4 regions of the Streptomyces sp. NPDC006624 genome follow, and region 2 is predicted to be linked to each of the others. Evidence: riboswitches for the same ligand, from Rfam matches in the RefSeq annotation. Region 2 holds a riboswitch; each other region holds the start of a gene.

Region 1 (6,947 bases), on a different contig from region 2:
GCCGGTACGGGCGTCGATGATGCGCAGCACGAGGCGAGCCTAGGCGGCCGGGCGCGTACGCGCAGGCGGGCCGGGCGCGTCCCGGCCACCTCGGCGGGATCCGCCTGCCCCCGGCATCCCGGCCATCTCTGGGGACCCGCCCTCCCCGGCATCCCAGCCACCTCTGGGGACCCGCCCTCCCCTTGCCCCGGCGACCTCGGCGGGATCCGCCTGCCCCCTGGCGCTCCGTCAGGGGCCAGGCGGCCCGTCAGCCGAGCGTCCCCAGGAACCGTACGTGGGGCCGTCCCCCGGCACCCTCGCGCCGGACGTCCGCCCGCACCCCGTACACCTCGGCGATGAGCCGCTCGGTGAGGATCTCGGCCGGTGTGCCGCCCGCCACGACCCGTCCGGCGCGCAGCACGACGACGCGGTCGCAGTACATCGCCGCGAGGTTGAGATCGTGCAGCGCGACGACGGTGGTGACCGGCAGGCCCGTGACGAGGGTGAGCAGGTCCAGCTGGTGGTGGATGTCGAGGTGGTTGGTCGGCTCGTCCAGGAGGAGCTCGCGGGGTTCCTGGGCGAGCGCGCGGGCGATCTGCACGCGCTGGCGCTCACCGCCCGACAGGGTGTGCCAGCGCTGCCCGGCCCGGTCGGCGAGACCGGTGCGCTCCAGGGCGGCGCGCACGGCGCGGTCATCGTCCGCCGAGGCGGGCGTCCAGGCCCGCCGGTGCGGGACGCGGCCCAGCCGTACGACGTCCAGCACCGTCAGCTCGACCTGTGTGTCGACCTGTTGCTCGACCACGGCGAGCCGGCGGGCGACGGTCCTGCGGGGCAGGCCGGCGAGCGGGCTGCCGTCGAGGGTGACGACTCCGGCGGTCGGTGCGAGCAGCCCGGCCAGCAGCCGCAGCAGCGTGGACTTGCCGGAGCCGTTCGGGCCGAGGACCCCGACGGTGGAGCCGGTCTCGGGCGCGAGGACGACGTCGTCCAGGACGAGGCGCCCGTCGGTGCGCCGGGAGACCCGGTCGGCCCGCAGCCCGTCCCCGCCCGCGGCCGCCCCCGCCCCGCTCACCGCACCCTCCGCGTCCGGTACAGCACCGCCACGAAGGCCGGCACCCCGATCAGCGACGTCATGACGCCCACCGGGATCTCCTGCGGTTCCAGGGCCGTCCGGGCGAGGGTGTCCACCCACACCAGGAACACCGCGCCGGCCAGGGCCGTGACCGGCAGCAGCCGGGCGTGGCCGGGACCGGCCAGGGCCCGGGCGGCGTGCGGCAGGACCAGCCCCACGAAGCCGATCGCCCCGGCGGAGCTGACCAGCGCGGCCGTGAGCAGCGCGGTGACGCACAGCAGCACCAGGCGGGTGCGGGCCACCGCCACCCCGAGCGCGGCGGCCGCGTCCTGCCCGAAGGCGAAGGCGTCGAGGGTACGGGCGTACGCCAGGCACACCACCAGCGCCACGGCCAGCACGGCCAGGCACAGCCACACGTCGGTCCAGCCCGCGCCGCCGAGCGAGCCGAGGAGCCAGAACAGCACGCCCCGGGTGGTCTCGGCGTCGGCGGAGGTCATCACGACGAAGGAGGTGAGCGCGGAGAAGAGCTGCATGGCGGCGACCCCGGCGAGGACCACCCGGTCGGTGGTGCCCCCGAGGGTGTGGCTGAGCAGCAGCACCAGGGCGAAGGACACGAGGGCCCCCGCGAACGCGCCCGCGGACACCGGTAAGGCCCCGCCTCCGACGCCCAGCACCACCACGACGACGGCGCCGGTGGAGGCGCCCGAGGACACCCCGAGCACGAACGGATCGGCGAGCGGATTGCGCAGCAGGGACTGCATCACCGCCCCGCACACGGCGAGCCCGGCCCCGCACACGGCCGCGAGCAGCGTGCGCGGCAGCCGCAACTGCCAGACGATGCCGTCCCGGATCGGCGTCAGCTCCGAGCCGCCGAGGCCGAGGTGCGCGGCGACGACGGACCACACGTCGGCGACCCGGATGTCGGCGGGGCCGATGGTGATGGCCACCGCGACGGAGGCGGCGAGGGCGACGGCCCCGGCCGTGCCCAGAGCGAGCCCGGCCCCGCGCCGGGTGCGCGCCCCGGCCGCTTCCTCATCCGCCGCGGTCAGCTCCCGGGCGGTCACTTCACCAGCCCGAACTCGCGCAGTCCGGCGGCGACTTCCTCCACGCCCTCGACCGTGCGGATGGTCGGGTTCATGGCCTGCCCGCTGAGCAGCACGTACCGCTTGTGCCGGACCGCGTCCATGGTGCGGGTGACCCGGTTGGACTCCAGGAAGGCGATCTTCTTCGCGGCCGACTCGGCGGTCTGCGACCTGCGGGTCAGGTCGCCGATGACGAGGACGTCCGGGTCGCGGTCGGCGACCGTCTCCCAGTTGATCTGCGGCCACTCGTCGTGGGTGTCGTCGAAGACGTTCCGCGCGCCGACGGCCCGGGTGATGATGCCGGGCGCTCCGCAGCAGCCCGCCATGTAGGGCGACTCGGAGTTGGCGAACCAGTACAGGAGGGTGACGTCGGAGGCGTCCAGGCCGGCGGTGGCCTTCCGCATGCGCTGCCGGAGCGAGGCGACGAGTTCCTCTCCGCGCTGTTCCACCCCGAACACGGTGGCCAGGTCGCGTACTTCGCCGTAGACGGTGTCGATGCCGAGGGCCTCGGCGCGGGAGCCGTCGCCGCCCGTGGAGTTGTCCTTGCCGGCGCAGTCGGACGGGGAGACGTAGGTGGGGACGCCGAGCTTGTCGAACTGCTCGCGGGTGGCGACGCCGCCCTTGCCGAGGGTGGAGACGAATGAGGCGGCGACGAAGTCGGGCTCCTCGTCCAGGACCCGCTCGAAGGAGGGGTTGTCGTCGGCGATCCGCGGCACCTTCGCGTTGGCCTTCTCCAGCCCCTTCATCACGGGGTCGGTCCAGGTGGCCGTGCCCGCGAGGCGGTCGGCGAGGCCGAGGGAGAGCAGGATCTCGGTGGTGCCCTGGTTGAGGGAGACGGCGCGCCGGGGCGGGGCGGGCACGCGGACCTCGTGGCCGCAGTTGGCGAGGGTGGCGGTGGCCCCGGCGGCGGGGGCGGCGGTGCCGCCGCAGCCGGTCAGGAGCAGGGAGCCGGCCGTGAGCAGCACGGCGGCGCGGACGGGTCGGATGAGGGGCACGGGGAATTCGTCCTCAGGCGTCGAGGGCTCGGTCGCGGAGCCCGGTCGTACGGTGCTCCCCCGCCGCGCTCCGGCCGCGGGGGCCGCCAGCAGGTCTTCGGACTCGGGTTCGTCCGGTACGGGGCGCCTTCCCGGACGTCACACGAACCGTCCAGTGGCCGAGGCCCCGCCCGTCCCCCTCACCGCTGCGCGTCAGTTCCGGATTCCCACCGGATTCCCTGACCCACGTACATGGGTTCGACTGGCCTCGGCAAGCTATCACGGAGGGGTTCCGGGGAATCACCGCGCGCCGTGCGGGGTTGTCCGGACGACCGCTTTGTGGCGGACGGCGATTCCACGACTTTCCCAGGAGGTTCCGGTGTACGGCGACGAGGCAACGGTCCGCAGGATCCTCACCGAGCTGGGCGACACCTGGGCGGTGGTGGGCCTGTCGTCGAACCGGCAGCGCGCGGCGTACGGCGTCGCGGCCGTACTCCAGCGCTTCGGCAAGCGGGTCGTGCCCGTGCACCCGAAGGCGGAGACGGTGCACGGCGAGCAGGGGTACGCGAGCCTCGCGGACATCCCCTTCGACGTGGACGTCGTGGACGTGTTCGTGAACAGCGACCTGGCCGGTGCGGTCGCCGACGAGGCCGTCGCCAAGGGCGCGAAGGGACTCTGGTTCCAGCTCGGCGTCGTCGACGAGGCGGCGTACGAGCGGGCCCGCGCGGCCGGCCTGGAGATGGTGATGGACCGCTGCCCGGCGATCGAGATCCCCCGGCTCCCGTAGCGCCGCGCCCGGTAGCCGGCACCGCCCGCGCACGCGCCGCCGCCTCCATAATGAGCGCATGACCCGTGCCTCCGCGTCCGCGAACTCCGGTGCCCCGCAGCGTTTCCCGGTCGTCGTCGTGGGCGCCGGCCCCGCCGGTCTGACGGTCGGCAACATCCTGCGGGCGGCCTCGGTGGACTGCCTGGTGCTGGAGACGGAGACCCGGGAGTTCATCGAGCGGCGGCCCCGCGCCGGGGTCATCGAGGAGTGGGCCGTGCGCGGCCTGGAGAAGCGGGGCCTGGCCCGGAACCTGCTGGACCGCGCGGAGCTGCACTCCGCGTGCGAGTTCCGCTTCGACGGGGAGCGCTACCGGTTCGCGTACGGCGAGCTGACGGGCAGCCACCACTTCGTCTACCCGCAGCCGTTGCTGGTGACGGACCTGGTGCGCGAGTACGCCGACGTACGCGGCGGCGACATCCGCTTCGGGGTCCGGGACGTGCGGCTCCACGACCTGGACACCGACCGGCCGTCCGTGTCGTACCGCTGCCCCGGCACGGGTGAACGGCAGGTCGTGGAGTGCGACTTCGTCGCGGGCTGTGACGGGGCGCGCGGGGTGACCCGGGCCTCCCTGCCGCCGGAGCGGGCGCGCATCGCGCGGCACGACTACGGCATCGGCTGGCTGGCCCTGCTCGCGGAGGCGCCGCCGTCCGCCGACTGCGTGCTGTTCGGCTGCCATGCGCGCGGCTTCGCCGGGCAGATGCCCCGCAGCCCGCAGGTGACCCGCTACTACCTGCAGTGCCCGCCGGGAGACGACCCGGAGAACTGGCCGCACGAACGGGTCTGGGCCGAGCTGCGGGAACGGCTCGGGGCGGCCGGGGCGGCGCCGCTGACGGAGGGTCGGCTGATCGAGAAGCGCGTGCTGGACATGCACGACTACGTGGTCGAGCCGATGGTGCACGGCAGGCTCTTCCTCGCCGGTGACGCCGCCCACCTGGTCGCGCCGATCGCCGCCAAGGGCATGAACCTCGCCCTGCACGACGCCTTCCTGCTCGGCGACGCCCTGGCCGCCCACCTGACCACGGGTGACGACGGCGGCCTCGCCGGCTACGCGCAGGCGTGCCTGCGGCGGGTGTGGGACTACCAGGAGTTCTCGCAGTGGCTGTCCGAGGTGTACCACGGCACGGCGGCGGGCGACCCGTTCCGCGCGGGCACCGCGCAGGCCCGGCTGCGGCGCCTGTTCACGTCGCGCACGGCGGCCGCCGCCTTCGCCGAGCAGTACCTGGGGACGGCGGCGCGCTACTGAGCCCGCCCTGCTCAGTCGTGCGGGGGACGGTCGCTGAGCCGGTGGTCGGCCACGTTCAGCGCCTCGTCCAGGAGCCGGCGCAGATGGCCGTCGCGCAGTGAGTAGACCACCCTGCGGCCGTCCCTGCGGGTGTCCACCAGGCCCGCGAGGCGCAGCCGCGCCAGGTGCTGGCTGACGGCCGGCCGCGCCGCCCCGCAGGCCTCCGTCAGCGTCGTGACGTCGGCCTCTCCCCCGGTCAGCGCGTGCAGCAGGGCGAGCCGCGTCCGGTCCCCGAGCAGGGCGAGCAGCTCGGCGGCGAGCGCGAACTGCTCCTCGCCGGGACTGCGCGGATGCGCATCGTGCGCAGATGACAGGTGCATGCGTGCGCTCATACGCACATAATGGCGCCACGGCGGGGGTACGTCCACTCCCGCGCACACCGGAAGGGGATCCCTGTGAGCGACCCGCACGAGCACACCCACCCCCACGGGCAGGAGCACAGGCACGGGCACGGGCAGGAGCACAGGCACGGGCACGCGGGCATGCGAGGGCTCCGCCACCGGATGGGCCACCTCCTCACCCCGCACTCCCACGAGACGGCCGACAAGGTCGACTCCGCCCTGGAGTCCTCGGCCCGCGGGATGCGGGCGCTGTGGGTCTCGCTCGCGGTGCTCGGCGTGACGGCGCTCGCGCAGGCGTTCGTGGTGGCCGCCTCCGGCTCGGTGGCGCTGCTCGGGGACACCGTCCACAACACCGCCGACGCGCTGACCGCGGTGCCGCTGGGCATCGCCTTCGTCCTGGGGCGCCGGGCGGCCACCCGCCGCTTCACCTACGGCTACGGGCGGGCCGAGGACCTGGCGGGTCTGGTGATCGTCCTGACGATCGCCGCCTCCGCCGCCTTCGCGGGATGGACGGCGCTCGACCGCCTCCTCGACCCGCGTCCCGTCGCGCACGTCCCCGCCGTGGCCGTGGCCGCGCTGGTGGGTTTCGCGGGCAACGAGTGGGTGGCCCGCTACCGCATCCGCGTCGGCCGCGCGATCGGTTCGGCGGCCTTGGTCGCCGACGGACTGCACGCCCGCACCGACGGGTTCACGTCCCTGGCCGTGCTGCTGGGCGCCGGTGGCTCGGCCCTCGGCCTGCACCTGGCCGACCCGGTCGTGGGCCTGGCGATCACGGCGGCGATCCTGCTGGTGCTGCGGGACGCCGCGCGCGAGGTGTTCCGGCGCGTGCTGGACGCCGTGGACCCGGACCTCGTGGACCGGGCGGAGCGGGCGCTGGCGGAGGTTCCGGGGGTGCGCGCGGTGGGCGAGCTGCGGCTGCGCTGGATCGGGCACCGGCTGCGCGCCGAGGTGGCGGTGGTGGTGGACGGCGACGTGACGGTGCGCGAGGCCCACCGCATCGCCGTCGACGCCGAGCACGCGCTGCTGCACGCCGTACCGCGGCTGACCGCGGCCCTGGTGCACGCCGACCCGGAGCCGGTGCCCGGGGAGGCCGATCCCCATCTGGCGCTGGCGCACCACACGGCGGCGTGAGGACCCGTCCGCGATCTTCGTCAGGCGATGCCGAGCCCCTCCAGCACCACCGCGCCCGGAAGTTCCGCGAAGGCCTTGCCGGGGACCAGCAGCTTGCCGCGCCGGCGTCCGCTGCCGACGAGGACGTACGGCAGGTCGACCACGGCGGCGTCCACCAGCACGGGCCAGCCGTCCGGCAGGCCGAGCGGGGTGATGCCGCCGTACTCCATGCCGGTCTCGCCGGTCGCGGTGTCCATGGGGGCGAACGAGGCCTTGCGGGCGCC
Region 2 (6,947 bases):
ACGGCCTTCCTGGTCACGGTGACCGCCCTGGCCGCCCTGGTCGCCGGCGTCGTACTGGCCGGTGTCCTGCTGGGCGACAGCAAGCTCCTGCTCGGCGACGTCGCCAACTGGGCGCAGGGGCGGGCCGGCCGGACCGTCTCCTTCGTCCTGGACACCCGGGTGCCGCGCGTGCTCGCGGCGCTGTGCGCGGGCGCCGCGCTCGCCCTGGCCGGCACGCTGGTGCAGGCCGTCACCCGCAACCCGCTGGCGGAACCCGGCGTGCTGGGCGTCTCGGGCGGGGCCGCGCTGGGTGCCGTGCTGCTCGTGACCACCGCGCCCGCCGCCGGTTCCTGGGGGGTCGCCGGTGCCGCGTTCGCGGGCGCGGGACTGGCCTCCGCCCTCGTCTTCGGGCTCGCCGCCCGGGGCGGCTACCGGCAGAACCGGCTCGTGCTCGTCGGCATCGGCGTGGCCGCCGGGTCCACGGCCCTGATCAGCCTGCTCATCGTCCTCACCGACCCGTTCAACGCCACGAAGGCGCTGACCTGGCTGTCCGGTTCGACGTACGGGCGCACCGGGGCGGACGTGCTGCCCGTCGCGCTCGTGCTGGCGGCGGGTCTGGCCGTCGCCGTCGCCCGGCGCACCGAGCTGGACCTCGTCTCCCTGGACGAGCACACCCCGCGGCTGCTCGGTCTGGGACTGCCCCGGGCCCGGCTCGGGTTCCTGGTGGTGAGCGTCCTGCTCACGGCGACCGCCGTCGCCTGCGCCGGCACCATCGGCTTCGTCGGTCTCGTCGCGCCGCACGCGGCACGGGCCCTGGTGGGCCGGCGGCACGTACGGGTCGTACCGGTCGCCGTCCTGCTGGGCGCCGCGCTCGTCTGCACGGCCGATCTGCTCGGCCGTACGGTCATCGCCCCCGCCCAGCTCGGGGCTGGGCTGATGACCGCGGTGATCGGCACCCCGTACTTCCTGTGGCTGCTGGTGCGGAGCCGGAAGGCGACATAACACCGCGAAGTCCGGCCAATGGCGCACATGCCTCACCTCGCCCTGTTGGATGGTTCCCCACACGACGGGAGCGAGGGAGCATGGCGGAGGACGTCACGGACGCGGGCCCGCCGCCGTCCGCGAGCCTGAAGCCCGACGCGATCGGGTTCCTGGACGCGCTGGTCATCGGACTCAACGCGACCTCCCCGGCGTACTCGATGGCGGCGGCCATCGGCCCGGTCGTGGCCCTGGTCGGCGTCTACGCCCCCGGGGTCATGCTCGCGTCGTTCGTGCCGATGCTGCTGATCGCCTCGGCGTTCTACCACCTCAACAGGGCCGACCAGGACTGCGGTACGACCTTCTCGTGGGTCACCCGGGCCATGGGGCCGTGGGCGGGCTGGCTCGGCGGCTGGGCCATCACGATGACCGGGGTCCTGGTGGTCGGGTCGCTGGCGGACGTCGCGGTGACCTTCTTCCTGCTCTCCGCCGGACTGGACGGGTGGGCCGCGAACGACGCGGTGCGCCAGGTGCTGACGGTGCTGCTCATCCTGGTGATGACGGCCGTCTGCGTGATCGGCACCGAGGTGTCGGCCCGGGTGCAGGACGTCCTCATCCTGGCGCAGGTCGCCTGCCTGCTGGCCTTCGCCGTGGTGGCCCTGTACCGCGTCTACGCCGGCACCGGCACGCTCGGCCCGACCGAGCCGAGGCTCGCGTGGCTGGACCCGTTCGGTGCCGGCGGGGCGCCCCTGACCTCGTCCCTGCTGCTGGGCGTGTTCATCTACTGGGGCTGGGAGTCGGCGGTCAACCTCACCGAGGAGACCGAGGACTCCGCCACCGCGCCCGGCATGGCGGCCGTGTGGTCGACGGTGCTGCTGCTGGTGACCTACGTGGCGGTCGCCTACGCGGTCGTGGCCTACGCCGGGACGGACTACCTGGCGGAGAACGCGGCGGAGGAGGAGTTCCTCTTCGCGCAGCTCGCGAAGGAGGCGATGGGCGACTGGGACTGGGTCGTGCTGCTGGCGGTCTCGACCTCCGCGCTGGCCTCCACCCAGACGACGATCATCCCCGCGTCGCGCACGGCGCTGTCCATGGCGCGCCGGCACGCGCTGCCCGGCCGCTTCGGCCACATCCACCCGCGCTTCCGCACCCCCGACGTGAGCACCTGGTGGGTCGCCGGCATCGCCGTCGCCTGGTACCTCACGCTGTACAACCTCAGCGAGAACGCCCTCTTCGACTCCCTCACCGCGCTGTCCCTGCTGATCGCGTTCTACTACGCGCTCACGGGGATCGCCTGCGCGGTGTACTACCGCCGCGAACTGACCAGCGGCGTCCGGAACTTCCTGCTGATCGGCCTCGGCCCGCTGGCCGGTGCCGGGCTGCTGGCATGGCTGCTGGCGGAGTCCGTGGCGGACATGGCCGACCCGGACAACTCCTACAGCGGAGTCTCCTGGCTGGGGGTCGGTCCACCGCTCGTCATGGGCCTCGCCGTCTTCCTCACGGGCGTGGTGCTGATGGTGGTGCGGCGCCTGCGGGCCCCCGCGTTCTGGTCGGAACGGCCCGGAGTGGTCGACCCCCGCCTCGTTCCCCGCAAGGAGTGATGAAGATGTCGGTCGTCCTCGGCTACGACGAGTCCCCCGGCGCCCGGCGCGCCCTGCGCGTCGCCATCGAGGTGGCGGCCGCGTACGGCGAACCGCTGGTGATCGTCCACGGCGGCGCCGCCCCCGGTGTGCCGGGAGAGGAGCACGGCGCCCGGCACGAGGCCGTGCGCGAGGCCGGGAACGCCGCGCTCGCCCACGCGGTCCGGGTCGCCGGCGAGGCCGGTGTGCCCACCGTCGCCGAACTCGTCGACGAGCCGCCCGCCCGGGCCCTGACCGACGCGGCGGCACGCCACGGGGGCAGGGTCATCGTCGTGGGCACATGGGGCGAGAGCCCGGTGCGCCCGGCGCCGCCCGGCTCGACGCCGCACGAGCTGCTGCGCCTGTCGAGGGTGCCGGTGCTGTGCGTGCCGGCGGCCGGGTCATGAGCCGTCGGTGCCGCGCCTCGCGAGAGGGGTGAAGACGTAGAGGCCCAGAATCTCCGGCAGGGGCGCCACGCCGGGGCCTCCGGCCCGGACCCAGGAGACGACGTCCTCCGTCGCCTCCCGGTCGTTGACCTGCCCCAGCCACACCGGCCGGCCACCGGCGGCCCGGCCCGCGGCGGACGGCTGGACGACGACGACGTTGGCCTGGTCGCAGACGTCGAGGCAGTCGGTGACCCGCACCGGCGCCGCCGCGCGCAGGCGTTCGGTCTGGGCGGCGTGGTCGACGCCGGTGACCTTGGGGCTGCCGCAGCAGCAGTCCCGGCAGACGACGACGCGGCACGGAAGCGCTCCGGACGGTGTCGCGGACATGGCCGCACCTTCCCTCTCCCCGGGGAGATCCGCCCCGGTGGTTCGTCGAGGAGGCGACCGCGTGAGTCTCCTGGCTCTCGGGTCGACGCCGCTCCCGGCCTTCCCACCCCTGTGCGGGCAGTGGCCTGTTCGGGACCGGCTCGCCGATCACAGTGGCGGGACCGCGCCGGATTCACACCGGCTTCCTCGTTCCGCCGTCGCCCTGTTCGGCGGCCATCATTCCATGAGCGGGTTGGGCAGCGGCAGGTAGCGGGCGTCGGCGCCGTCCGCGCCCGTCCAGCGCAGCAGCAGGTTCGTCTTGGCGGGGAGAGTGGGCGAGGTGAGCAGGGCGCCGGTCTCCGGCAGGTCGTGGCGGGCGAGGGCGCGGCGGGCGGCGGGCCAGGGGTCGAACCCGCCGTGGCGTTCGGCGAGGGCGCCGGCGATCTCGGTGAGGTGGTTGACGACCAGGCAGTACACGAGCCGCTCCCAGCCGGCCGCGCGTCCCACGTCCCGCAGCAGCTTCACGCCCTCGGCGTCCCGGTACAGCACCTGTACCGGCATGCCGTCGGCGTCCACGGCGACCAGGGTGTTCTGCAGGTGCGCCTCGACGACGACGCCGTGCGCGAAGGCCGCCAGGGCCGGGGGCACCGCCCGGGCGAGGTAGGCCTGCCACCAGGCGTCCGGGTCGGTGACGCGGTCGAGCGGGTTGCCGTCGAAGCCCTCGACGAGACCGGCGGCCAGCAGCGGGGTCGCGCCGGGCAGCAGACGGCCGCCGAAGCCGTCGCGGACGAGGACGGCCAGGGCCTCGAAGGCGAAGCCGGCGGTGCGGTAGCCGCGGTCGCTGAGCCAGGCCGGGGGTCCGTCGAACCCTTCGAGGGCGGCGCACACGGCGGCGTCCGTGCGGCGCAGGGCCAGCAGGTCGTGACGCCAGAGCCGGCGGATGTCGTTGGTGATGCGCACGTCCAGGCTGAACTTCAGAAAGAGGTCGTGTCCGGGCGTGCGGACGGTGCGGATCGCCGCCGTCGGCCAGGTGCCGGGGGCGGTCGTGCCGAGCCGGATCAGCCGGCCGTCCGCGAAGGCGGCGCCGAGCTCCCCGGCGGCCAGTTCCAATTGCCAGGGGTGGGCCGGGAGCAGCCGGTAGCCGGGCGGGGCGGTGCCGAGGGCGTCGAGCGGGGAGGTGTCGCCCTCCTCGACGACGGTGTCCTCGCGCAGCCCGAGCAGGGTGAGCGGGAAGCGGGCGTGGGCCTCGGGCGCGTACGGCAGCCAGTCCGCCGCGGGGCCGCCGCCGCGGGCCTTGGGGGCCGGGTGGTGGGTGTGGCCGGTGAGCAGGCACTGCTCGGAGCGCGCGTAGAGGCCGTCGGGCGGGGTGGCGCCGGCGCGGGCGTCGAGCAGCGCGGCGACGGCGTCCCGGCTGTCGGTCATCTCGGCGGGCAGTTCGTGGTTGGACAGCCCGGTGTGCCGGCGCAGTTCCTCGGCGACGAGCTCGACCAGCGCGGTGTGGTCGAGCCGCTGCCAGCCGCCGGGCAGCCGGACCTCCGGATCAGCGGGCCGTCGCGTCCCGCGGACCCGGAGCAGGCGGCCGGTGCCGGGCAGGTGGTGGATGCGGTGGCCGCCCGTCTCCCGCACCGGCCGGGCGACCTCCCGCAGCAGGCAGTTCAGCAGCGGCACGGCGGCGTACGCGTCCGCGGGAGCGACGGCGGCCGGGGGTTCGCCTGGGCCGGGTTCGCCGCGTCCGGAGCCGGCGGGCGGGGGCATGAGGTCCACGCGATCCACTTTTCCCTGCGTTCCTGTGTTCCTGTGGTCCCGGATTCCCGGACTGCCGGGCGGAGATGATCAGTATGTCGGTCGTCGTCGTCCCGCAGTGACGCCCTATTCGTACCCGAGGAGCCCGCCCGTGCACCGTCCCCCCAGCGCCGAGGCCGAGGTCGCCGACGAGCTGGCCGTCGTACGGCCCGCCCTGCTGCCGCGGTACGAGGCCGCACTGCCCGGCGCCCGGGCGGCCGTGCTGTCGCGGCTGTGGCGCGGTCTCGCCCACGATCCGCTGCCCTGGGTGACCCGCCGCGAGCAGGGCGGGGACGGCCTGACCCTGCACCTGCGGGACGGCCGGCGGCTGCACGGCCCGCGGCCGGATCCGTACGCGACCGGCGCCTACGTCACCGTCGTACGGCTCGATGAGACGGACTACGACGATCCGGCCCGGCTCGTGACCGGTCTCGCCGTACCCCACTCCGCGTCCTTCGCCGGTGAACTCGGGCACAGCGTCGCCTCGCTGGCCCTGTCGCGGGCGGGACAGGAGGGCGTGCGGGACACCTGGCCGGACCGCGACTGGGAGTGGGAGCAGCGGGTCGTCGACGGGCATCCGTTCCACCCGACGTGCCGGTCACGGCCCGGTTTCTCGGTGGCCGAGCAGCTCGCCTACGGGCCCGAGCACCGGCCGCTCGTGGAGCTGGGGCTGGTGCCGGTGCGGGCGCGGGAGTGCCTGGTGACGGGCGAGTGGCCCGCTGCCCTTCGGGACGGGCGGCACCTGGTGCTGCCGGTGCATCCGTGGCAGGCGGCGCACGTGCTGAAGCGCTCGTGCGAGGAGCGGCGCGTCGCCCATCCGCTGATGTCGCTGCGGACCCTCGCCCTGCCCGGCGGACCGCATGTGAAGACCTCGCTCAGCGCCCGGCTGACGTCCTCGGTGCGGGACATCTCGCTGCCGTCGGTCGCCGCGTCCGCGCTGCTGTCGGACTTCGCCGCGGTGCCCGCGGCGCGCGCGGACGGTCTGCTGCACGTCACCCGCACCCTGGGCGCGGCGGCGGCCGGTTCCCCCGACTTCGCGGCCGTGCTGCGGCAGTCGCCCCAGGAGTACGCGGGCGGCGGCGAGCGGGTGCTGCCGGTGGCGGCGCTGGCGACCACCGGGCTGCCGGGCTCCCCCGGGTGGCTGGCCGGCTTCGCGCGTCTCACCCTGGCCGTGGGCCTGCGGCTGCTGGAGCTGGGGGTGGCGCTGGAGGCGCACGGCCAGAACCTCCTGGTGGTGCTGTCGGCGGCGGGCGAGCCGGTGCGGCTGGTCTACCGCGATCTGGCCGACATCCGGGTCAGCCCGGCCCGCCTGGCCCGCCACGGCATCGCGGTGCCCGAGCTGCCCGCCCGCATGGTGACGGACGACGAGGACGCCCTGCGCCGCAAGCTGTTCGGCTCGCTCGTGGCCGGGGCCCTGGCCGGGGCGGCCGGATCGGGCGGGGCACTCGCGGCGGCGCTGCAGACGGCCGTACGGGACCTGCCGCCCTCCCCCGACCTCACCGCGCTGCGCACCGAGCCGCTGCCCGCGAAGGCGCTGACGCTGATGCGGCTCTCGCCGCACACGCCCGGGGACCAGTGGGCGCGGCTGCCCAACCCCCTGTGCTGAAGCGACGGTTCGCGCGCCGGGCGCCCGGCGCCTTGCCCCCGGTCACGTTTTGGAGCCGGGTGCCGGCACTCCATAGGATCCGGCGATGATCACAAGAACACGGCTGGCGGCAGGGGTCTGTGCCCTGCTCGCCGCGTTGACGGCCGGGATCGCCTTCCCGGCCGGAGCGGCCGCCGGCGAACCCACGGGCCAGGACGCCCCCAAGGTCGATCTCGTCCTCGACGTGAGCGG
Region 3 (6,947 bases), on a different contig from region 2:
CGGACCCGCCCTGCGCGACGGGGCTCTGCACTCCCTGCACCGGCCGGGGCCGCCCGCGCCCCGCGTCCTGCCGCTCGTGTACGGGGCGCTGCTCGCGGCCGTCGTCGTGTCCGGGCTGCCCCGGGACCCGCTCGCCCTGGACCCCCTGGCCCGGTTGCAGGGCCCCTCCCCCGCCCATCCGTTCGGCACGGACGCCCTCGGCCGGGACGTGCTGGCCCGGGTCGCGCACGGCGCGCTGACCACCCTCGGCACCGCCCTCGCGGTGAGCGCCGCCGCGCTCGCCGCCGGTGTGCTGCTGGGGCTGCTGCCTCGGCTGTCCGGGCCGCTGGTCGACACGGTCAGCGCCGTGCCGCCCGTGGTGGCGGGCCTCCTCGTCACCGGTGTCGCGGGCAGCGGTCCGTGGACGCCCGCGTACGCGCTCGCCGTCGTGGCCTGGGCGCCGCTGGCCGCGCACACCGCCTCGTTGCTGCGTCAGGAACGCGCGACGACCCACCTGGTGGCCACCCGGGCGCTGGGAGCGGGCCGCCTGCACCTGCTGCGGCACGCGCTGCTGCCCGCCGTGCTGCCGCCGGTCACCCGGCACGCCCTGCTGCGGCTGCCCGGCGTCGCGCTGGGCCTCGCCGCGCTGGGCTTCCTCGGCCTGGGCGCCCAGCCGCCGTCCCCCGAGTGGGGTCTGCTGCTGGCCGAGAACCAGCCGTACGCCGAGCGCGCGCCGTGGGCCGTGCTCTTCCCCGCGGCCGTCCTGGCCCTGCTCGGGGCACTCGCGGTCACCGCCGCGGGTGGCCTGCGGCTGCCCCGGAGACGCACGCGGCCGGACGTCCCGCCCGGACCGCCCGGACCGCCCGGACCGCCCGAGCCGCCCGAGTCGCCCGAGTCGCCCGAGTCGCCCGGAGAGCGGGTCACGGTCGCGCCGCGGCCACGGACGAACCGCCCGGCCGCCCCCCTGGCTCCCGTGTCCGGCTCCCCCGTGGAAGAACGATGACCGAACCGATCTCCCGCGCCCCGGCCCGGGGACGAAGCGCACGCGCGCCCCGCGAGAGCGCCCGGCGGCTGTGGTCCGCCCTGTCCCCGCTGCTGCGGCTGCTGATCCTCACCCAGCTCGCCTTCAACGTCGGCTTCTACGCCGTGCTGCCGTTCCTCGCCGGGCACCTCGGCACCGCGATCGGCATGGCGGGCTGGCTGGTCGGCTTCGTGCTCGGGCTGCGCACCTTCAGCCAGCAGGGGCTGTTCGTGGTCGGCGGCTGGCTCGTCGACCGGTGGGGCGTGCGGCCGGTGGTGCTGGCCGGCTGCGCCCTGCGGATCGCCGGGTTCGTCTGGCTCGGGTACGCGCGGGCCGGCTGGGCCGTCATCGGGGCGGTGCTGCTGATCGGTTTCGCCGCCGCGCTGTTCTCGCCCGCCGTGGAGTCCGAGGTGGCCCGCCAGGCGGTGGCCTGGGAGGAGGCCGGGCACGGCTCACGCACCGGCGTGCTGGCCCTGTTCAGCGTGGCGGGGCAGGCCGGCGCCTTCGCCGGGCCGCTGCTCGGCGCGCTGCTGCTCGTCGTCGACTTCCGCACCGCGTGCCTGGCGGGCGCGGCGGTGTTCGTGCTCGTCCTCGCCGGGCATCTGCGGCTGATGCCGCAGCACATCCCGGGCCGGGTCCGGGCCGGGCGCCGGGGCGGGGCGCGGGCGCTGCTGCGCAACCGCCGCTTCCTGGCCCTGTGCTGCGCGTACGGCACGTACCTGCTGGCCTACAACCAGCTCTACCTGGCCCTGCCCGGCGAGGTGCAGCGCGCGGCGGGCTCCCAGGCGCCGCTGTCCTGGCTGTTCGCGCTGTCCTCGGCACTGGTGGTGTGCGCCCAGCTGCCCGTGACCCGCTGGGCGGGCGAGCGGCTCGGCCTGCGCCGCTCCATGACGGCCGGACTGCTACTGATCGCGGCGGGGTTCGCGGTGGTGGCCGCGGCCCGTCCCGCCGGCTGGACGGGCAGCGCCGGGCTGCTGCCGGCCGCGGGCTTCGTCGTGCTGCTGACCGTCGGGCAGATGCTCGTCGTGCCCGCCGCCCGCGCGTGGGTGCCCGACCTCGCCGAGGAGGGGCGGATCGGGCTGTACACGGGCGCGCTGTCCTCGGTGTCCGGCCTGATCGTCCTCGCGGGCAGCGCGGCCACCGGCTCCCTGCTCGACCCGGGGCTGCCGGCCGCGGTGCCGTGGCTGGTCCTGGCGGCCGTACCGGCGCTGGCGGTGGCGCTGCTGCCACGCGCGCAGAAGGAGACGGCAACGGCGGCCTAGCCACGCCCCGGCCGGGGAGGCGCGGCGCCGGACGCGCCCCGGCACCCCCGCGACCTGCGAGGCCTTCGCTCCGGGATGTCCCGGAGCGTACGGTTCGGGACATCGGTCGGGACAGGAGCGGTCATCCGGCGCCAGTATCCTGGGTCGGCTGCGGCACCCCCACCAATCCCCGTGCGACCACGGAGAGTTCGGGCTGCGGCGAGTTCCCCGAGCATGAGACGAGGACGTGTGCTGCTAGCGGGCCGCTACCGGCTGGACGAGGAGATCGGGCGCGGTGGAATGGGAGAGGTGTGGCGTGCGTACGACGAGACGCTCGCCCGAGCGGTGGCGGTCAAGCTGCTGCTGCCCCAGGACACCGACGCCACGGCGGCTTCCCGCTTCCGTCTGGAAGCCCAGACCGCCGGAAGTCTCAACCACCCGAACGTCGTCGGTGTGCTGGACTTCGGCGAGTACGACAACCGGCTGTACCTGGTGATGGAGCTGGTCGAGGGCGACAGCCTCGCCCGGGTGCTGACCACCTCCGGGGCGCTTCCCGCCGAGCGGGTGGCGGTGCTGGCCGCCCAGGCGGCCGCGGGGCTCGCCGCCGCGCACGCGCGCGGCATCGTCCACCGTGACGTCAAACCGGCGAACCTGCTGCTGGACGCCCACGGCACCCTGAAGATCGGTGACTTCGGCATCGCGCGGTTCCTCGACGACCCCGGAGCGGCCCTCACCGCGACCGGGCAGATCGTCGGCACGGGCCTCTACCTGGCGCCGGAGCGTGCCCTGGGCAAGCCCGCGGGCCCCGCCTCCGACATGTACTCCCTGGGGTGCGTGCTCTACCAGTTGCTCAGCGGCCGGCCACCGTTCGACGCCGACAGCGCCGTGGCGCTGCTCCACCAGCACCTCGACTCCGCCCCCGTGCCGCCGCGCGAGCTGGGAGTCGCCCAGCTGCCGCCGGCCTTCGAGAACTACCTGCTCGGGCTGCTCGCCAAGCAGCCCGAGGACCGGCCCACGGCCCAGCAGGCCGCCGAGTGGTTCGCGGGCGGCGCCTGGCGGGGTCTGCCCGAGCCGCTGCCGGAGGCCACGGCCCCGGTCCGCTCCCCCGGGCCGGCCACGTACGCGCCCGGCGAGACGAGCAATCCGGTCACCTACGCGCTGCCCACCGGGCCGCGTACGGCGCGGGGCGGGCGGGGCCGCCGCTCGGCGCCGCGCGGCGGCCCCGGCAACCGGCCGCGGGTGGCCGCCGGCGCCGGCGCGGCGGCGCTCTTCCTCGCCGCGATGTTCCTCGGCATGCTGTGGTTCTCACCGGACGACACCTCGACGGAGGGCACGGAACCCGACCCGTCCCCGTCCGCGAGCGGCCCCGCCGCGCCCGCGGCCGAACAGGGCGCCGAGAGTGCCGAGTCCGCCGGGCCCGTCACCTCCGGCCCCGGCGGCGCCGCGGCGCCCGAGGCCGGCACAGTGGCCGATGTCACCCCGTCCCCCGCGGCACCCGCACCACCGGCCTCCGCCGCCCCGGCGTCCGCCCCCGCGACCCCGGCGCAGGAGACGGCCGGCAGCCCTCAGGAGCAGGCGGACGCACCGCAACCCCCGCAGGATCAGCGGCCCGGGGGCCAGGGGGACGGCGAGGACGACGAGGGTGACGACTGAGCGCGCTTGCGCCGGTGTGCGAGCGGACGCCCCCTCACGCGCCCCCTGGGGCGGCTTGTCATCGCCCTTACCCCGGCCTTATTGTCACCAGGCCTTGGTGAACGGGAAATCCGGTGTGATGCCGGTGCGGCCCTCGCCACTGTGAATCGGGAAGTCCGGCTCCAGCCCTCACGGGCAGCCACTGGGTCCTCGTGACCCGGGAAGGCGGAGTTCGGGCGGTGGTACCCGTCAGCCAGGAGACCGGCCAAGGCGCGTCAACCATCCACGAGGTGCTGGAGAGGGTCTGCTGAGCCATGCACATTGCCGAGGGTTTCCTGCCTCCGGCGCACGCGGTCGCCTGGGGCGCCGCGTCGGCGCCGTTCGTCGTCCACGGGGTCCGGTCACTCACCCGTGAAGTCCGCGAGCACCCCGAGAGCACTCTGCTCCTCGGTGCCTCCGGCGCCTTCACGTTCGTCCTGTCCGCGCTGAAACTGCCGTCCGTGACCGGCAGTTGCTCCCACCCCACCGGAACCGGCCTGGGGGCGATCCTGTTCCGGCCGCCCGTCATGGCGGTGCTCGGCACCATCACGCTGCTCTTCCAGGCGCTGCTGCTCGCGCACGGCGGGCTCACCACGCTCGGCGCCAACGTCTTCTCCATGGCGATCGTCGGGCCCTGGGCCGGGTACGCGGTCTACAAGCTGCTCCGGCGCTACGACGTGCCGTTGATGGCGGCCGTGTTCTGCGGGGCGTTCGTCGCCGACCTGTCCACCTACTGCGTCACCAGCGTGCAGCTGGCGCTCGCCTTCCCCGACCCGGGCAGCGGGTTCTGGGGCGCGCTCGGGAAGTTCGGGTCCATCTTCGCCGTCACCCAGATCCCGCTCGCGGTGAGCGAGGGTCTGCTGACGGTGCTCGTGATGCGGCTGCTGGTGCAGTCCAGCAAGGGCGAACTGACCCGGCTGGGCGTCCTCGTCGCCGGCAAGCGGTCCCGTACGGAGACCGAGGCGGTGGCCCGATGAAGCGGAACACGAAGATCAACCTGGTGCTGCTGTTCGTCGTGGCCGCGCTCGCCGTGCTGCCGCTGGCGCTCGGACTCGGCGACCACAAGAAGGAACCGTTCACGGGCGCCGACGGCGAGGCCGAGGCGGCGATCACCGAGATCGAGCCGGACTACGAGCCGTGGTTCTCACCGCTGTACGAGCCGCCGTCCGGGGAGATCGAGTCGGCGCTGTTCTCCCTGCAGGCGGCCCTCGGCACCGGTTTCCTCGCCTACTACTTCGGGCTGCACCGGGGACGGCGGCAGGGCGAGCAGCGGGCGCTGGAGCGGCACACCGGGAGCGTGCCCGCGGACGCCGGCGGTCCGTCCGCCGCCGGGCAGGACTGAGCGCGCGTGCTGCCGATCGACGCGGCGGCGCACAGCAGCCGCTGGCGCCGCCGCCACCCCGTGGACAAGGCCGTGCTCGGACTCGGCCTCACCCTGCTGGCGATCTCGCTGCCGCCCTGGCCGGGCGCGGCCCTGGTGCTCCTGACGGCGCTGGTCCTGCTGCTGGGGCCGGCCGGGGTGCCCGGGCGGCGGCTGTGGCGTGCCTACCGGGTGCCGCTGGGCTTCTGCGTGACCGGTGCGGTCACGCTGCTCGTCCAGGTCGGCGGGCCGGGGGGTTTCGTCTCCCTCGCCCCCGACGGGCCGGTCCGGGCCGGGGAGTTGCTGCTGCGCACCTCGGCGGCGTCCCTCGGCGTGCTGCTGTTCGCCTTCACCACGCCCATGTCCGACCTGCTGCCGCGTCTGGTGCGGGCCGGAGTACCCGCGCCGGTCGTCGACGTGGCGCTCGTGACGTACCGGATGAGCTTCCTGCTGCTGGACTCCGTGCGGCGTATCCGGGAAGCGCAGGCCGCCCGGCTCGGTCACACCGGCCGGGCCGCGGAGTGGCGTTCCCTGGCCGGGCTCGGCGCCACCGCGTTCGTCCGGGCCTTCGACCGGGCGGCGCGCCTGCAGTCGGGGCTCGCCGGGCGCGGCTACGACGGCACCCTGCGGGTCCTGGTGCCCGAGGCCCGGGTCTCCGCCCGCTTCACCGCCGCCAGCGGGGCGCTGCTCGCCGCGCTGGCCGCCCTCACCCTCGTCCTGGAAAGGCCGCCGGCATGAGCGAGCCCGCCCTCGTCGCCCTGCGGGGCGCCTCCTTCGCCTACGAGGACGGCCCGGCCGTGCTCAGCGGCCTCGACTTCGACGTCCGCGAGGGGCGCGCGCTCGCGCTGCTCGGCCGCAACGGCAGCGGCAAGACCACGCTGATGCGGCTGCTCAGCGGCGGGCTGAAACCGCACCAGGGCCGGCTGACGGTCGCCGGGCAGCCGGTGACGTACGACCGCAAGGGCCTGACGCGGCTGCGCACGACCGTCCAGCTGGTGGTGCAGGACCCCGACGACCAGCTGTTCGCGGCGTCCGTCGAGCAGGACGTGTCGTTCGGGCCGCTCAACCTCGGTCTGGACGACGCGCAGGTCAGGGCCCGGGTGGCCGAGGCGCTCGCCGCCCTCGACATCACCGCCCTGGCCGGCCGGCCCACCCACCTGCTCTCCTACGGCCAGCGCAAACGCACCGCCATCGCGGGCGCCGTCGCCATGCGGCCGCGCGTACTCATCCTCGACGAACCGACCGCCGGACTCGACCCCGACGGCCAGGAACGGCTGCTCACCACGCTCGACGGGCTGCGCGCGGGCGGCACCACCGTGGTCATGGCCACCCACGACGTCGACCTGGCCCTGGGCTGGGCGGACGACGCGGCGCTGCTCACCCCGTCCGGCGTCCGCACCGGCCCCGCGTCCACGGTCCTGGCCCGCACCGACCTGCTCCACGAGGCCGGACTGCGACTGCCGTGGGGCGCGGCGGCGGCGGAACTCCTGCGCGTGCAGGGGCTGTTGCCGGTTGAGGAGCCGGGACCGCGCACGCCGGAGGAGCTGCTGGCCGTGGCGGCGGACCGGCTCGGCACACCGGGAAGCTGACGCCGCTCGCACGCCCCCCGGCCGCGCCGGCGCCGGGGGTCGTGTGACCCGGACCGGTGGTAGCACCTCGACGATCCCCGGCGCCC
Region 4 (6,947 bases), on a different contig from region 2:
CGGCGCCTTCGAGACCGTAGCGCTCCATCGCCTTGGCGACCGGGCCCTCGGCGGGGCGCTTGCCGACGACGACCAGATGGGCCCCGGGATGCTCGGTGCGCACCTTCGCCAGCGCCTCGACCAGATGGACCAGGCCCTTGAGCGGCACGTCCGCGCTGGACGTCGTCACGATCCGGCCCGGCACCACCGGCACCGAGGGGTCCGGCGAGAACAGGTCGGTGTCGGCGCCGATGTGGACCACGTGGATCCGGTCCTGCCGGACACCGAGGTGGTCGACGATCTCCTGGCGGGAGGTGCCGGAGACGGTGAGCACGGACGGCAGTCGCCGCGCGACGCGCTTCTGCATGCGGGTGAAGGCGTACCACCGCCGGACCGAGTACCGCCGCTGCCACCCCTCCGCCGCGTCCAGCTCCAACTGCCGGTCGACGGTGATGGGGTGGTGGATGGTGGTCACCAGGGGCGCGCCGACGTCGCCCAGCAGGCCGTAGCCCAGGGTCTGGTTGTCGTGCACGACGTCGAACTCGCCGCGGCGGGCGCGCAGATGGCGGCGGGCGCGCAGCGAGAACGTCAGGGGTTCGGGGAAGCCGCCCGTCCACATCGTCGCGACTTCCAGCGCGTCGATCCAGTCGCGGTACTCGTCACGCCCGGGCGTGCGGAAGGGGTCGGGCTGGCGGTACAGGTCGAGGCTGGGCAGCCGGGTGAGGCTCAGTGCGTCGTGGCCCTCGTCGAGGACGGGATAGGGCTGGGCGCCGATGACCTCGACCCGGTGGCCGAGGCGGGCCAGTTCACGGGAGAGGTGCCGGACGTAGACGCCCTGGCCACCGCAGAACGGGTTCCCTTTATAGGTGAGGAGCGCGATGTGGAGCGGTCGCAAGCCGTCGGATGCGGGGTCCTCCGGAGCCCCGGCCTGACTGGCCTCAGCGGTCACCCTGGGCCCCCTTCTCCCTGCACTGTCCCGCGAGATTACGCCGGGACGCTAATCTAGAACAAGTTTCAGACTTGATCGTCCGGAGGCTCCGAATCTACCGGCAGGTAAGGGCGCTGTGACCAGTGGATCAGGTGATTCACGCCACGGCGGACGCCGTGCCATGCTGTCTGATCACCCGTCCTCACGGACGGTCACGGAACGGGACCGGACCATGTCCGCGGAAGCCGAGGTGCGCCAGGTGAACAAGCCGGCCAAGGCGGAGGCCAGAGCCGTCGCAGCCCCCGCCTCCCCTCCCCTGACGGAGCGGCAGGAGGCCCGTCGGCGCCGCATCCTGCACGCGAGCGCCCAACTGGCCGGCCGGGGCGGCTTCGACGCCGTCCAGATGCGCGAGGTCGCGGAGTCCTCCCAGGTCGCGCTCGGCACCCTGTACCGCTACTTCCCCTCCAAGATCCACCTGCTGGTCGCCACGATGCAGGACCAGCTGGAGCACATGCACGCCACGCTGCGGAAGAAGCCGCCGCAGGGCGACACGGCGGCCGAGCGGGTCGCCGAGACGCTGATGCGGGCCTTCCGCGCCCTGCAGCGCGAGCCGCACCTGGCCGACGCGATGGTCCGGGCCCTCACGTTCGCGGACCGCAGCGTGAGCCCGGAGGTGGACCAGGTGTCGCGGCAGACGACGGCGATCATCCTGGACGCGATGGGCCGGCAGGACCCGACCCCGGAGCAGCTCTCGGCGGTCCGGGTCATCGAGCACACCTGGCACTCGGCCCTGATCACCTGGCTGTCGGGACGCGCCTCCATCGCCCAGGTCAAGATCGACGTGGAGACGGTCTGCCGTCTGATCGATCTGACGGCGCCGGACGGACGCGGGTGACCGGATCCGGGTGAACGAACCCGGGTGACCTGACGCGAATCAGAGAGACGACCTCGCGAAGGCGACGGCGACGGCGCGCAAAAGGCGACGGCACGAAGGCGACCGCACAGAGACGACCTACGAGACGGGTTCCCTTCGCCGGCATGGTCCGGATCAGGTTATGGGGGTCGCCTTCCAGCCGCCGGACCTCTCGGTCCGCCGTCCTTCCGGCCTCTCAGCCCTACCGTCGCAGTCGGCACCAGCGGAAGCCGAAGCCTCCTGCCGGAGTCGGCCACTCCGGTCGGACTCCCTCACTCGTCCCGTAGGCCTACTTCCAGGGTAGAACCCTCGGCCGGGAACGGAACCCCCGAAACCATGATTTTTCGGTTGCCGGGACGCCCGACCCGGGCCACATTCCCCGGCCGGCCGCACTCCCGGCCGGCCACACTCCCGGCCACGTCACATACGTGGCCGTCCGGGGCCGGGGGGGGACCGCTCACTGGCGCGACAGGAGGCCCGACGGGACCGTCGCGTCCCTGGCCTTGTCCCCCGCGGGGAGCTGACCGGCGTAACCGGCCTCGGTCCACACGAACTTCTTGAACTGCTCCGGCGTGAGCGCTCCCCGCCACGGGACGCCGTCCGGGCAGAACACCGAGACGCAGCCGGAGCAGTAGTGCGCCGGCCGCCACAGGCTCTCCGCGCGCGGGGCGCCCGCCTCGGCCGCGGCCTTCTCCCGCCCGTCGCCGCGCACGACCACGAAGGTGCCGACGAGGCACAGCAGAGCCAGCGCCGCGCCGCCGGCCAGGTACAGCGGGTCGCCCTGCCGCAGGCCCGCGTAGCCGAGGGCGATGCCCAGGCCGGTCAGCACCACGCCCTCCGCGAAGTGCAGGCAGCCGTCGCCGGCCTTGTCCGGTCCCGGCGCCAGCCGTCCGTACAGGTCGTCCCGCATCGCGCCCTTGCCGGTCCGCGCGAGCTCGACGGGCCGGGTCTCCACCCCGCCGCAGCCCGGGCACACCACCCCCGCCGGCCCTCCGGCCCCCTCGGAATCCACGGCGGCGACCCTATCGGCGCCCTGCCGGGCACGTGATCGGCGCCCTGCCGGGCACGTGCGCGGCGGCGGTCCGCCGACAGGCACCGTCCCGCGTCCTCACGCATCCCTCACCGTGCCTCCGGCGGACCCACACCCGCAGACGAACGCGCTTGCTGCACAAGGCACTTGACGCCGACAAGCGCCCCCTAGGATGGTCGGACGCAACGCTCGCACCGGGAGAGACGCCCATGGGCACCGAAGAGACCGCATTCCTCGCGACGGGCAGCGGTGTCCTGGACGGCCGGTCCGCCGGGCCCCTGGTGCCGCGACTGGTACTGGGCGCGCGGCTGCGGCGGCTGCGTGAGGAGCGGGGCATCGACCGCGTGGACGCGGGACACGTCATCCGCTCCTCCTCGTCCAAGATCAGCCGCATGGAGGCCGGGCGCCACGGGTTCAAACTCCGGGACGTCGCCGACCTGCTCACCCTCTACGGCGTCACGGACCAGGCCGAACGGGCCACCCTGCTGGCGCTGGCCGAGCAGGCCAACGCCCCCGCCTGGTGGCGGTACTACAGCGACGTGGTGCCCGCCTGGATGCAGACCTTCCTCGCGGCGGAGCAGGCGGCCAGCGTCGTCCGCTGCTACCAGGTCCAGCGCGTGCCCGGACTGCTCCAGACGCCCGACTACGCCCGCGCCTCCCTGCGGGTGAGCCACCCCGACGCGAGCCCGGCGGAGATCGAGCGGCGGGTCGCGCTGCGGATGACCCGCCAGCGCATCCTGCACCGGCAGCCGGCGACCCGGGTGTGGGCGGTGCTCGACGAGACGGCGCTGCGCCGCCCGGTGGGCGGGATCCGTGTGATGCGCGCCCAGTTGCGGCATCTCATCGAGCTGTGCCGGCTGCCGCAGGTCACGGTGCAGATCCTGCCGTTCCGCAGCGGCGGGCACGCGGCCGAGGGCGGTCCGGTCACCATCCTGCGCCTGCCGGGCGGGCACCTGCCCGACATGGTCTACCTGGAGAAGCTGACCTGCGCCCTCTACCCCGACAAGCCCGCCGAGATCGAGCGCTACTGGGACGCGATGAACCGGCTGGTGGTCGAAGCCGAGTCGCCCGACGAGACTCCGACCATCCTGCACCGCGTCCTGCAGGAGACCTGACGGCTCAGCCCTTGCGGGCGACCCCGCCGTACTGGTGCACCTCGGCCGGCAGCCCCAGCGCCTCCGCGTCCGGGCGCCAGCGCGAGCAGGACGTCACCCCGGGCTCGAGCAGCTCCAGGCCGTCGAAGTAGCGGGCGATCTGCTCCGGGCTGCGCAGGATGTACGGGATCGAACCGCCGTCGTTGTACTGGGCGATGGCCCGGACGTAGTCCTCGCTGGTGTCGGTGGAGTCGTACTGCACGAGGAAGCTGCCGGGGGGCAGGGCGTCCACCAGCGCGCGGACGATCGAGCGCGCCTCGTCATGGTCCTCGATGTGGCCGAGGATGCCCATGAGCATGAGGGCGACGGGCTTGCCGAAGTCCAGGGTCCTGCCGGCCTCGCGGACGATGGTGGCCGGTTCGCGCAGGTCGGCGTCGACGTAGTTGGTGACGCCCTCCGGGGTGCTGGTGAGCAGGGCGCGGGCGTGGGCCAGCACGAGCGGGTCGTTGTCGACGTAGACGATCCGGCTCTCGGGGGCCACCCTCTGGGCGATCTGGTGGGTGTTGTCCACGTTGGGCAGGCCGGTGCCGATGTCCAGGAACTGGCGGATGCCCTCCTCCTCGGCCAGGTGGCGCACCGCCCGGGCGAGGAAGTAGCGGGCGGCGCGGGCTCCGGTCTCGATCCCGGGGAAGACCGAGCGGAACGCGTCACCGGCCACCCGGTCGACCTCGTAGTTGTCCTTGCCGCCGAGCCAGTAGTTCCAGATCCGGGCCGAGTGCGGCACCGAGGTGTCGATCTTGGGGAACGGCTCGCGCTCGGGGTGGTGCACCTGATCGGTCATGGACGCTCCTGGAGACGGCGGTCGGGACGGCCCACGTTAGCCGGTCCGCCCGGATACGACGATCAACTCCTGTGTGGTGCGCAGGAGTTCGACTTCCTGCCGGCTCACCGCCGGGTTGCGGGCCTGCCGCGGGAAGGGCTCGTCCAGGGCGGGCCCGACGAAGGGCGCGGTCCCGGCGAGGGCTGGGCCGGGCACGGTGCGGGCACGGCCGGGCACGGTGCGGGCGGTGCGGGCCCCCACCCCGGAGCGGGGCCCGCCCCAGGCGCCGCCCCCCCCCGCTCCCCCCACGCCCCTCGGCCGGATTTTGACGTGCGGGTACAGTAGGCGCGTCGTCATCACACCCGTACGGGGGAAAGCCGGTGCAATTCCGGCGCTGACCCGCAACCGTGAACCGCACCCGCCGAGGGGCGGTGAGCCGGATCGCCCCGCACGGTTCGTGACCGGCTCACGTGCCCGGCAGGTCCGCCGGTGCACGGCACCGTCGAGGTATACGGAGCCGAGCCGCCCGGGGGTGCCCCGTGCTGCCCGGCTCCCCCACAGGGAGAGGCACCCGCCGATCATGAACGTCCGCAGCAGCGCCGCGGCCCTGGCCGCCGTCGCCGTGATCGGCGCCGCCGCACCGGCCGCCGCCGATCCGTCCCCGTCGCCGTCCCGGGCCCTGCCCTCGGCCCTCTACGGCTCGACCGACCCGCAGTACGACGGCGTGTGGCGGCAGTCGCTCGCGCTGCTGGCGCAGGACACGGTGGGGGTGAGGCCGGCGGAGAAGTCCGTGCGGTGGCTGGTGCGCCAGCAGTGCGCGGACGGCGGGTTCGCCGCCTACCGCGCCGACCCGGCCGCCGCGTGCGACGCGAAGACGATGCCCGACACCAACGCCACCTCCGCCGCGGTGCAGGCCCTCGCCGCGCTCGGCGGCCACGACGACGTCACCGCCAAGGCCGTCGGCTGGCTGAAGTCCGTCCAGAACGACGACGGCGGCTGGGGCTACGCGCCCGGCGGCGCCAGCGACACGAACTCCACGTCGATCGTCGTCGGCGCCCTCGCCGCCGCGGGCGAGAAGCCGGACCGGGTCGAGAAGGACGGCAGGTCGCCCTTCGACGCCCTGCTGAAGCTCGCGCTGCCCTGCGACGGGGACGGCGGCGGCGCGTTCGCGTTCCAGCCGGACAAGAAGGGCGAGCTCACGGCCAACGCGGACGCCACGGCCGCCGGTGTGCTGGGCGCGCTGGGCCGGGGCATGGTGGTCGAGCCGGGCGGGAAGTCCGGCGCCACCTGCGCGAAGCCGGGCACGCCGGAGCAGGCGGCGGGCAACGGGGCGGCGTACCTCAGCGCCGCGCTCGCCGAGGAGGACGACCACCTGATGTCCGCCCTGGCCGGGGCCGAGCCCCAGCCGGACTTCGGCAACACCGCCGACGCGGTCGTCGCGCTCGCGGCGCACGGCGCCACCGCGCAGGCGGAGAAGTCCGTGCGGTGGCTGGAGAAGAACGCCGCGGACTGGGCCGCCCGCAGCGGTCCCGCCGCCTACGCCCAGCTGATCTTCGCCGCCCACGCGACCGGCACGGACCCCCGCGACTTCGGCGGCGCGGACCTCGTGAAGCGGCTGAACGGGACGGGCCCGGCCCCGCAGGCCGCCGCAGCGGACACGGCGGAGGCGAAGAAGGACGACGAGAAGGACTCGGGCTCCCCGTTCGGCGTGTGGTGGTACGTCGGCGTCTGCCTCGTCGCGGGCGTCGGCATCGGGTTCCTGTTCAGCGGCCGCAGGAAGCAGCAGCAACTGTGATCCGCCGGGCCGTTCTCCTGCTCCTGGCCTCGCTCCTGCTCCTCGCGGGGGCGGGCCAGGCCCAGGCCGCCGGTTACCGCTACTGGTCGTTCTGGGAGCGCGACGGCGACCGCTGGGTCTACGCCACCCAGGGCCCCGGCACGACCCGCCCTTCCGACGGCGACGTGCAGGGCTTCCGCTTCGCGGTCAGCGAGGACACGGCGGACGCGGCCCGGCCGCGCCCCGCCGCGGACTTCGACGCGATCTGCGCGAGGACGCCGTCGCGGGACGGTGCCAAGCGCGTGGCGCTGGTCATCGACTTCGGCACGCGGCGGGACGCGGCCCGGGGCGAGACCCCGCCGCCCGCCCGGACGGCCTGCGCCCGCGTCGCCCCGGACGCGACGACGGC

Evidence for each region. A riboswitch is a leader RNA that binds a small molecule or an ion and turns the genes downstream of it on or off. The one in region 2 is predicted to bind cobalamin.
Region 1: it holds a riboswitch for cobalamin, as region 2 does, so the genes downstream of both, ABZY20_RS36860 (ABC transporter substrate-binding protein) here and ABZY20_RS11010 ((2Fe-2S) ferredoxin domain-containing protein) in region 2, are expected to answer to the same signal.
Region 3: it holds a riboswitch for cobalamin, as region 2 does, so the genes downstream of both, ABZY20_RS08375 (energy-coupling factor ABC transporter permease) here and ABZY20_RS11010 ((2Fe-2S) ferredoxin domain-containing protein) in region 2, are expected to answer to the same signal.
Region 4: it holds a riboswitch for cobalamin, as region 2 does, so the genes downstream of both, ABZY20_RS00580 (prenyltransferase/squalene oxidase repeat-containing protein) here and ABZY20_RS11010 ((2Fe-2S) ferredoxin domain-containing protein) in region 2, are expected to answer to the same signal.

What each region holds. Positions count from the first base shown of each region.
Region 1 is NZ_JBEXOM010000042.1:5,485-12,431, reverse strand. Features, by position in the region: gene ABZY20_RS36875 (hypothetical protein) at 1-30, opposite strand, end outside; gene ABZY20_RS36870 (ABC transporter ATP-binding protein) at 248-1,048, opposite strand; gene ABZY20_RS36865 (iron chelate uptake ABC transporter family permease subunit) at 1,045-2,037, opposite strand; gene ABZY20_RS36860 (ABC transporter substrate-binding protein) at 2,109-3,125, opposite strand; cobalamin riboswitch at 3,196-3,386, opposite strand; gene ABZY20_RS36855 (CoA-binding protein) at 3,484-3,891, shown strand; gene ABZY20_RS36850 (4-hydroxybenzoate 3-monooxygenase) at 3,950-5,173, shown strand; gene ABZY20_RS36845 (metalloregulator ArsR/SmtB family transcription factor) at 5,185-5,544, opposite strand; gene ABZY20_RS36840 (cation diffusion facilitator family transporter) at 5,608-6,684, shown strand; gene ABZY20_RS36835 (YbaK/EbsC family protein) at 6,705-6,947, opposite strand, start outside.
Region 2 is NZ_JBEXOM010000005.1:39,518-46,464, reverse strand. Features, by position in the region: gene ABZY20_RS11025 (iron ABC transporter permease) at 1-981, shown strand, start outside; gene ABZY20_RS11020 (APC family permease) at 1,062-2,558, shown strand; gene ABZY20_RS11015 (universal stress protein) at 2,564-2,983, shown strand; gene ABZY20_RS11010 ((2Fe-2S) ferredoxin domain-containing protein) at 2,978-3,349, opposite strand; cobalamin riboswitch at 3,413-3,540, opposite strand; gene ABZY20_RS11005 (IucA/IucC family protein) at 3,566-5,083, opposite strand; gene ABZY20_RS11000 (IucA/IucC family siderophore biosynthesis protein) at 5,223-6,716, shown strand; gene ABZY20_RS10995 (VWA domain-containing protein) at 6,802-6,947, shown strand, end outside.
Region 3 is NZ_JBEXOM010000003.1:442,663-449,609, reverse strand. Features, by position in the region: gene ABZY20_RS08390 (ABC transporter permease subunit) at 1-982, shown strand, start outside; gene ABZY20_RS08385 (MFS transporter) at 979-2,262, shown strand; gene ABZY20_RS08380 (serine/threonine-protein kinase) at 2,491-3,894, shown strand; cobalamin riboswitch at 3,973-4,158, shown strand; gene ABZY20_RS08375 (energy-coupling factor ABC transporter permease) at 4,188-4,889, shown strand; gene ABZY20_RS08370 (energy-coupling factor ABC transporter substrate-binding protein) at 4,886-5,254, shown strand; gene cbiQ (cobalt ECF transporter T component CbiQ) at 5,261-6,010, shown strand; gene ABZY20_RS08360 (ATP-binding cassette domain-containing protein) at 6,007-6,861, shown strand.
Region 4 is NZ_JBEXOM010000001.1:122,520-129,466, reverse strand. Features, by position in the region: gene ABZY20_RS00610 (glycosyltransferase family 4 protein) at 1-928, opposite strand, end outside; gene ABZY20_RS00605 (TetR family transcriptional regulator) at 1,140-1,802, shown strand; gene ABZY20_RS00600 (hypothetical protein) at 2,278-2,832, opposite strand; gene ABZY20_RS00595 (DUF5753 domain-containing protein) at 3,060-3,965, shown strand; gene ABZY20_RS00590 (SAM-dependent methyltransferase) at 3,970-4,785, opposite strand; gene ABZY20_RS00585 (hypothetical protein) at 4,822-5,001, opposite strand; cobalamin riboswitch at 5,094-5,232, shown strand; gene ABZY20_RS00580 (prenyltransferase/squalene oxidase repeat-containing protein) at 5,345-6,559, shown strand; gene ABZY20_RS00575 (SCO2322 family protein) at 6,556-6,947, shown strand, end outside.